Regions from separate parts of the Psychrobacter sp. CMS30 genome, predicted to be linked through region 1. Evidence: predicted binding sites of a transcription regulator. Region 1 holds the regulator's gene; the other holds the start of a gene.
What was found. Region 1 encodes PhoB, which activates phosphate uptake and scavenging genes when phosphate is short. Its sites were predicted from a motif close to TGTCATNAANCTGTCATAA; they were not measured.

Region 1 (4,290 bases):
AAGGCTCATTGCGTCATCATCGCCTTGAGCATAAGCCCAATCAAAGAAGTTAAGGACACCTGCCACTTGCTTAGCATCTTGCGGCTGTTTGTGGACTAAAATAAAGGTCGCAGCGGCGATAGGCCATGCTTGGTCGGTCTCAGAGTTGGTGATGACTTTATAAAAGCCTTCTTGCTTTGACCAATCAATGTCCCCAGCGGCGGCGAATGTTTGCGCAGAAGGCTGCACGACGTTGCCGGCGGCATTTTTCAGGGCAACGTGTGACATGCCATTTTGCTTAGCATAGGCATATTCAACGTAGCCGATAGAGTTTTTCATACGCGTTACATAGCTCGAAACGCCTTCGTTACCTTTACCGCCCGCACCGGTTGCTGAGGTTGGCCATTTCACGGTTTTATCGACGCCAACGCTGTCTTTCCAGTCGTTTGACACTTTGGCTAGATAATCGGTAAAGTTAAAGGTCGTGCCCGAACCGTCTGAACGGAACACCGTGGTAATAGCCGCGTCAGGAAGGGTCAAGTCAGGGTTCATGGCTGCGATGGCAGGGTCATTCCAGTTGCTGATTTTGCCAAGATAGATGTCAGCTAGCATTTTTCCATCGAGCTTTAATTGACCAGGCGCAACGCCATCGATATTGACGATAGGTACCACGCCGCCGATAACGGTTGGGAATTGAATCAGACCGGCTTCGTTTAATTCAGCTGGCGTCATTGGGGCATCAGATGCCCCGAAATCAACGGTTTTTGCGACGATTTGTTTGATACCACCCGATGAACCAATCGACTGATAGTTCACTTGACCGCCTGTTGCTTTATTATAAGCATCTGACCATTTAGCATAGATAGGCTGCGGGAAAGAGGCGCCTGCGCCGGTGATATTCATCGACACATTCATCGATACATTGTCTGTCGACTGAACGCTTGCGCTGTCGGTAGAGGCGGTAGTTGATTGCGCCGAAGTAGCCGGCTCATTGCTTTCATTACTATTGGGGGTTTGATTACAAGCAGCTAAGGTAAAGGTACTCGCGACTGCTAAAGCCATTAATGAATAACGCATTATTTCTCCTAAAAAGTAATCAGATTTAAGTATGGGGCGTTTATGAATAACAATGTCGCTGCCCAGGTTTTTAGTAATGTATTGCTAACGATGTTTGGTTAGCAAGGTTTTGCTGCAAAGACGCTCGGTGGTCAATGAGCACATTGTGCCGAGCAAATATGACAGTTTGATGAAATAAGACATTTTTATGAAAAAAGTCGGTCAATTAAAAACGCAGCCTAATAAAGCAGTCGTTTAAGGGGATTGCAGCTGCTATCTAGCGCAAAATTCGTTATGATGAGCCGTTGGTTTTTTTTGGGGCTAAGGGTTTAAGGCTAAGCGTTCAAAGCACAGCGTTTAAAGTATAGGGCTGAAAGTACAGTGTTTGAGCTGCAATGTTTAAGGCGCAGCATTTAACGTATCGAGTCACTGTGTCATCAAACTGTCATAATTAAGCCGTTTAATGGGCAGGCATTGATAAGGGCTTAGTATTTTTGTTTTCCAATTTTTTGTCTTTCAATAATGAGGCGATGGTATGCGCAATGAGCAGATTTTGATTGTCGAAGATGAACCTGCAATTCGTGAGATGGTGGTAATGACGTTAGAGATGGCGGGCTTTGAGAGTTTACAAGCGGCTGACGTTGCAGAGGCGCATCAACAAGTGGTAGACCATAGACCCGCGTTGATTTTGCTAGATTGGATGTTACCGGGTGATAAAAGTGGTATTGATTTTTGCCGTATGCTTAAAAGTGATGAGATGTTGGCTGAGATACCGGTGATTATGCTGACGGCCAAAAGTGAAGAAGATAGTAAGGTTCAGGGACTTGATGCGGGCGCTGATGACTATATGACCAAACCCTTTTCAACGCGTGAATTAATCTCAAGAATCAAAGCCGTGTTACGTCGTAGTCGTGCGCTTAGTAGCGATAAGCCAATTGAAATAGGTAAGCTTAGTCTCGATCCTAAAAGCCAGCGCATTACCGCTGATAATACAGTCATTGATATCGGGCCGACAGAATATCGCTTGTTGGCGTTTTTTATGAGTCATCCCGAGCGTGCTTATACGCGCACCCAGCTGCTAGATCAGGTCTGGGGTGGCAATGTCTATATCGAAGATCGCACGATTGATGTGCATATCAGGCGTTTACGTAAATTACTCCAGCCTTATGATTGTAGTGCCTTGATTCAAACGGTTCGCGGTACCGGTTATCGGTTTTCGAGTCTGGTTGAATAACGCTATCGATTTTGAAAAATAGCCCATTATTTACAAGGCAGCTTACAAGCCCGCTTACAAGGTAGCGAAACAGCGTTAAGAACATTCAGTGCTCAGAGTCATAAATATTTAGAATAATAAGAACTAAGAAGCATAAGTACTGAGAATATTTGGTGCTAAGAATAGTCAGTGCTAATAATAAGTGCTAGGCACCATACTGGTCATAAAGAAGAGAGAAAAACATGATAACGCCAAGGGATATTGAGCAACAGGACATCGAGCAATACTCCACCGATCAGCTGAAAAAAATCAGAAGTGCCTTACGCGCACTGCGAGATGCGGTTATCTTGCTAAATGACGATGATGGTTTGGAGTGGTGGAATCAGGCCGCCGAAGATTTGTTATTGTTACAGTCAGCGGATCATGGCAAAAGTATTTTTGACTTTATTAACGTCCCTGAGTTTCGGCAATACTATCAGAGCATGGTGACACCCAATGATGGTGTACATATGAAGTCATGGCAAGATCCTAACCGTTATCTTAAATGTGAGCTCACGCCTTTTGGCGATGAAAAGCTGCTGATTATTTATGATGTGACCCGCTTACAACACTTAGAGCAAATGCGCCGCGACTTTGTGGCAAATGTCTCGCATGAGTTACGAACGCCATTGACTGTACTGATGGGCTATTTGGAGAATTTCTCAGATCAAGAAGACATGCCGCGGCAATGGCGACGCGGCTTTGAATTAATGACGCAGCAGACCGCGCGCATGAATAGAGTGGTCAATGACTTGCTGCTGCTGTCTCGGATTGAAATCGAAGAGACACATGAGCTGCATTATATTGATATGACTAAGCTGCTCACGCATGTCTATGACGACGCGCAGGCTTATAACCAAGAATATGGCCATACGCTGCATTTACAGATAGATACCTATGATGGTCTTTATGGCTCGGAGATGTATTTGAACAGTGCGTTATCCAATTTGGTGATTAATGCGATTAAATACACGCCAAAAGCAGGTAATATCGTTATCAGTTGGGCAAAAACTGCAGAAGGCTGTCGGTTTGCCGTCACCGATGATGGTATTGGGATTGCGCCGGAGCATGTTGCAAGATTGACCGAGCGTTTTTACCGAGTGGATAGCGGGCGCAGTCGTGCGACAGGTGGAACGGGGCTGGGACTGGCGATTGTAAAGCATGTGTTATATCAATATGATACGACTTTGCAAATTGAATCGTCAGAAGGCAAAGGCTCGACATTTAGCGCCGTTTTCCCCGCCGCTCATATTCGCTCTGCTCCTATAGGCTAACTGCTAAACTCGTAGCCGTTAGCAGGATTTTTAAACATTACTGTCAATTACTAGTTTCTAAATTGGCTAAAAACGCGGCAAAACCTTCTGTTGCTCGAGCCTGCAAACGGCTGCTAGTAATAGCCCGAACGCGATTGCTCCAAGTGATCGCATAGCCTTTACTCTCAAACCTTTTTACCAAATCGACATCTTCATGACACCCTAATGGCGCAAAACCGCCAACGGCAAGATAAGACTCAGCGCTAAAACTTAAGTTTGCCCCATGAATATGGCGATGTCCCATCTTATCTTGATAATGAGCCATATAGCCTTTGCGCGTTTGCGGCGTTAAATGCGCCCAACTATCAACGCTTACTACGCCGCAAATCATATCAGTAGGCTGAGCTTTGATATGGGCGATTTGCTGTATCAGCCAATCTGGGGTGACGACTGAATCAGCGTCTGTACAGGCAAGCCAAGTCGCGCCAGCTGCGATAGCATGACGGATGCCTAAATCCCGTACTTGTCCCACACATTGGTAATCACAGCATAGATAATTCACGTCAGTATTTTCGATTTTGGTGGTTTTAGCTTGAGCACTTTCAACTTGGACACTTTCAACTCTGACGCATTTAAATTTGAAACTTTTAACCAAGGTAAGCGTATCATCGCTACAACTATCAAGCACGACAAGCATAGTCGCGGTAATAGTGGAGGGGAGTTGCTCAATGGCAGTTTGCACCGATGCTA
Region 2 (4,290 bases), on a different contig from region 1:
GGGTCGACCCGCGTTTACTGAAAGTCGAGGCAACCATTGGTGATTGTCCCTTAGAGCATCAGCCGATTTGGCAGACGCATACCAAGGCGCTGCCGCGTCATGGCGATGTCATGGTTTATTTTGGTAACTGGTATGCTGATTTGCTCTATAACGTCATGCGTATGGCAACGCTAGATAATGAAGCTAAGGAACATAAAGAAAGTGATGAGAAGAATAATGAGCAGCTGAAAGATAAAGCCTTGCCTATCACTGAATGGCAAGACTATTTAAAACAAGCGCTGACTAAGTTACAAGCCTTTGAACAAGACCTTGCTGCTAATCAAACCAAGCTGCTTAAATGCTGGTTTCATGTCGATATCGAAACCTTGCAGGCGCGGCTAAATGACGACAAGGTTGATCCAGAATTTTTATATCAAATTGATTGGAAAAACAACAAGGTCGTCGAAACTTTTAATGAAGTGGCAACGGCGCTATTACGCCAGCAGGGAGATTGGATTATTATCGATGGTGATGACAAATCACAAGCAGCCATGCATTTTTGTCATCAAGTGTTGCAAGCGATGCAAACAGCGCTAGCAAGCAGTCGCATAGAGGAAAGCGAACAGCTAGAAAATGTTAAAAAATTCGAGCCTGTAAAAACACCTAAAGCTTTGATAAATATCGATGATACCGAGATAGATAAGTCTGAGTATCATGAAGCGCTTGCCGATAAACAAGCTCGCCTTGCTGAGTTGCTACGTGCGCGTAAGGGTCGGCATGTGGTCTTTGCCTTTGAAGGTATGGATGCGGCCGGCAAGGGTGGCGCTATTAAAAGACTGGTTGCGCCGCTCGACCCACGCGAGTATCAGATTTATAATATTGGCGCGCCGATGCTGTATGAATTACAACACCCTTATCTATGGCGCTTTTGGACCAAACTGCCCAATGAGCAGATCGATCGTATCAGCCGTATCGCTATCTTTGACCGTACTTGGTATGGGCGCGTATTGGTCGAACGTATTGAGGGTTTTGCGACTGATGCAGAATGGCAGCGCGCTTATGATGAAATCAATCGCTTTGAGGCAGATTTGGTAGCGGCTGGCACGATAGTTATAAAATACTGGCTTGCCATCGATAAGAAAGAGCAGCTTAAGCGTTTTGAGGCGCGCGAAGAGACCCCGCATAAGCAGTTTAAATTGACCGATGATGATTGGCGCAATCGTGATAACTGGGCAGATTATGTGCAATCGGCAGCTGATATGCTGGCACGTACAAATACAGAGGACGCTCCTTGGTGTGTCATCGCAACCAATGAAAAGCGGCAAGCGCGCCTAGATGTATTAGACCATGCCATTGAGCAGCTATCTTTAGCACTGCCTGATAACTGATTAAAAGGTTTGAGAATTGATTATATTTTGGCTCAGCCAAATTATAAAATATAACAACAAATTTTCACTAAATTGATAGGTTTTATCGCGCTTACATTCACAGTTACAAATCTCGCAATATCATCATGCATTCTGTGTCTATATTTAATATAATAGGCACATTATAAATTCTGCTTTCTACAAAATAGCTCAGCAGTCGGATACTGTATTTGTCATATAAATGCTTTAATCATTACTCATATATTTGTCATAACCAACGCTATCACTATAAAAACCTAAGCCGCAAGCTGCTGTAATCGGATGATTTGGCAATACTACTTGCGGCTTTATGGCATTTTGTGTGATGGTTTTTTTACCTGATATTTTTATCATAGGCAAACTAAGCTAGATATTAGTGCTAGGTATGAGTAGAAAATAATGGTAAACAGACGAAATCGTCTGAGTGATGGATCAATAAGGTATTGCAGGCTAGTTGTTTAAACCAATTTTCAAACCGGTGGTTTAAAGCAGTGGTTTAAAAAGTACTTCAATAAACAAGTTCAAAAAACAGTATTTCAAAAAACAGTATTTCAAAAACACGTTGCGTACACGCTATCATAATATTGGGTGGTGAAAACAACACCATTCATAGCGCCGCAATGTCATCAATCACATATAATTTCAATCAGCTTACGCAGGACGTATCAACGTATGGGTATTAGCAGCAGTTCTACAGGACCAACCAAAGCAGTCGGTTCTATGAGAATCAATCTATTTTTTGCCATTTTACTGATTGCGATGACCGCTTACTTTTTATGGTGGGGTCTAGATTACACCATGCATCAGCAGACGACGCTATTTATCGTAGCGACGGCTTTTGGTGTGTTTATGGCATTCAATATCGGTGGTAATGACGTCGCCAACTCCTTTGGTACCTCAGTGGGTGCAGGGACGTTGACCATTCCGCAAGCCTTGGGTATCGCAGCGATATTTGAGGTGTCGGGCGCGGTGTTGGCAGGCGGTGAAGTTACCGATACCATCCGAAGCGGTATTGTCGATCTAGATGGTCTGTCGGTCACGCCCAACCAGTTTATTTATGTCATGCTCTCAGCGCTTATCGCTGCTGCATTTTGGTTGTTATTTGCGACCAAAAAAGGTCTGCCCGTTTCAACCACTCACGCTATTATCGGCGGCGTGGTTGGTAGCTCCATTGTATTAGGTATCTCGTTAGGTGGCACCGAAATGGCGTTATCTACGGTGAATTGGGGCACGATTGGAACGATTGCTATCTCTTGGGTCATATCACCATTACTCGGCGGCGTTTTCTCCTACCTGTTATATGGCCAAATTAAGAAAAATATTATTGAATATAATGATAGAACAGAAGCGCACATTGCGACGCTAAAGGGCGATAAAAAAACCTTAAAGCAAAATCACAAAGAGTATCTGGATGGTCTGACCGAATCAGAACAACTGGCTTATACCTCAGCGATGTTACGTGATCAAGAAATCTATAAAGATGATGATTGCGACGTTGAAGATTTAGAAACCGATTATTACAAACAGCTTTATGAAATTGAAAACGAGCGCAGCAACCTCGATACCCTAAAAGCATTAAAGCAATGGGTACCTATTATTGCGGCTGCTGGCGGCGCGGTCATGGCCTCTCTGGTTATCTTTAAAGGCTTAAAAAATGTCAATAATGGCATGACAACGCTGCAAGGCTTTTTAATCATGGGCATGATTGCAGCGCTAGTTTGGCTTGCGACCTATATCTATACCAAGAGTATCCGCGGTAAGCATAAGGAAGATTTGACCAAAGCGACATTTATTATGTTTAGCTGGATGCAAGTCTTTACCGCATCAGCCTTTGCCTTTAGTCACGGCTCAAACGATATCGCCAACGCCGTCGGTCCTTTTGCGGCGATTATGGACGTTATCCGTACCAATAGCATTGCTACCGAAGCGGCAGTACCACCTGCAGTTATGTTGACCTTTGGTGTGGCGCTAATTGTTGGTCTTTGGTTTATCGGTAAAGAAGTGATTCAAACCGTCGGTACCAATTTGGCAAAAATGCATCCGGCTTCTGGCTTCTCAGCGGAATTGGCTGCTGCTGCTGTGGTGATGGGCGCTTCAACCATGGGGCTGCCGGTATCGAGTACGCATACCTTAGTTGGCGCGGTACTTGGTATCGGTATCGTCAATAGAGACACCAACTGGGCACTGATGAAGCCTATTGGTTTGGCATGGATAATTACCCTTCCTGCCGCCGCTTCAATGTCAGCTATCAGCTATATTTTCTTAAGTAATATTTTTTAAGACAAAGTTTTTTTAAATGACACTTTTAAAGCTATATTTTTAAAGCCATGTTTTTAGAGTATTGTTCTTAAAGTAGCGTTATTAAGGTAGCTTTTTAAATTAAAGCCGTATGAGTTTTTAACAAGATTTTAACGGTGAGACTTTACTACTTTATTTAACAGCATAAAAAACGCTTATCAGCATCATGCCGATAAGCGTTTTTTTATATCAAAATGAGAGTTAATTTAATCAAAATGAGTTCTATTCGGTGCCAAACTGTTTGCGTTTTTTGGCAAAGAAGCGGTCTAAGCGATCCATGGCATCTTCTAAATCGTGCAGGTTGGGCAAAAACACCAAGCGGAAATGGTCGGGTGCATCCCAGTTAAAGCCGGTACCTTGTACCAGTAAGACGTTTTCTTCTACCAATAAATCCATCATAAACGCCATATCGTCTTCGATAGGGTAGACGGCAGGATCCATCTTTGGAAAGCAATAAAACGCCCCTTGCGGCATGGTACAAGAGATACCTTTAATGGCGTTTAAGCGTGAGACCGCCATTTCGCGCTGCTTATAGAGACGGCCTTTTTTAGAGGTCAAATCCTTCATGCTTTGGTAACCGCCCATCGCGGTTTGAATGGCATATTGC

Region 2: JMX94_RS02565 (inorganic phosphate transporter) is a predicted target of PhoB. The motif match lies at 2,007-2,025, and genes of this name have one in related genera.

The regions. Positions count from the first base shown of each region.
Region 1 is NZ_CAJHBF010000026.1:22,256-26,545, reverse strand. It holds gene pstS (phosphate ABC transporter substrate-binding protein PstS) at 1-1,056, opposite strand, end outside; gene phoB (phosphate regulon transcriptional regulator PhoB) at 1,571-2,269, shown strand; gene phoR (phosphate regulon sensor histidine kinase PhoR) at 2,491-3,561, shown strand; gene JMX94_RS11740 (glycosyltransferase family 2 protein) at 3,605-4,290, opposite strand, start outside.
Region 2 is NZ_CAJHBF010000003.1:113,456-117,745, reverse strand. It holds gene JMX94_RS02575 (ATPase) at 1-1,367, shown strand, start outside; gene JMX94_RS02570 (hypothetical protein) at 1,593-1,739, opposite strand; gene JMX94_RS02565 (inorganic phosphate transporter) at 2,058-3,665, shown strand; gene JMX94_RS02560 (aminotransferase class I/II-fold pyridoxal phosphate-dependent enzyme) at 3,906-4,290, opposite strand, start outside.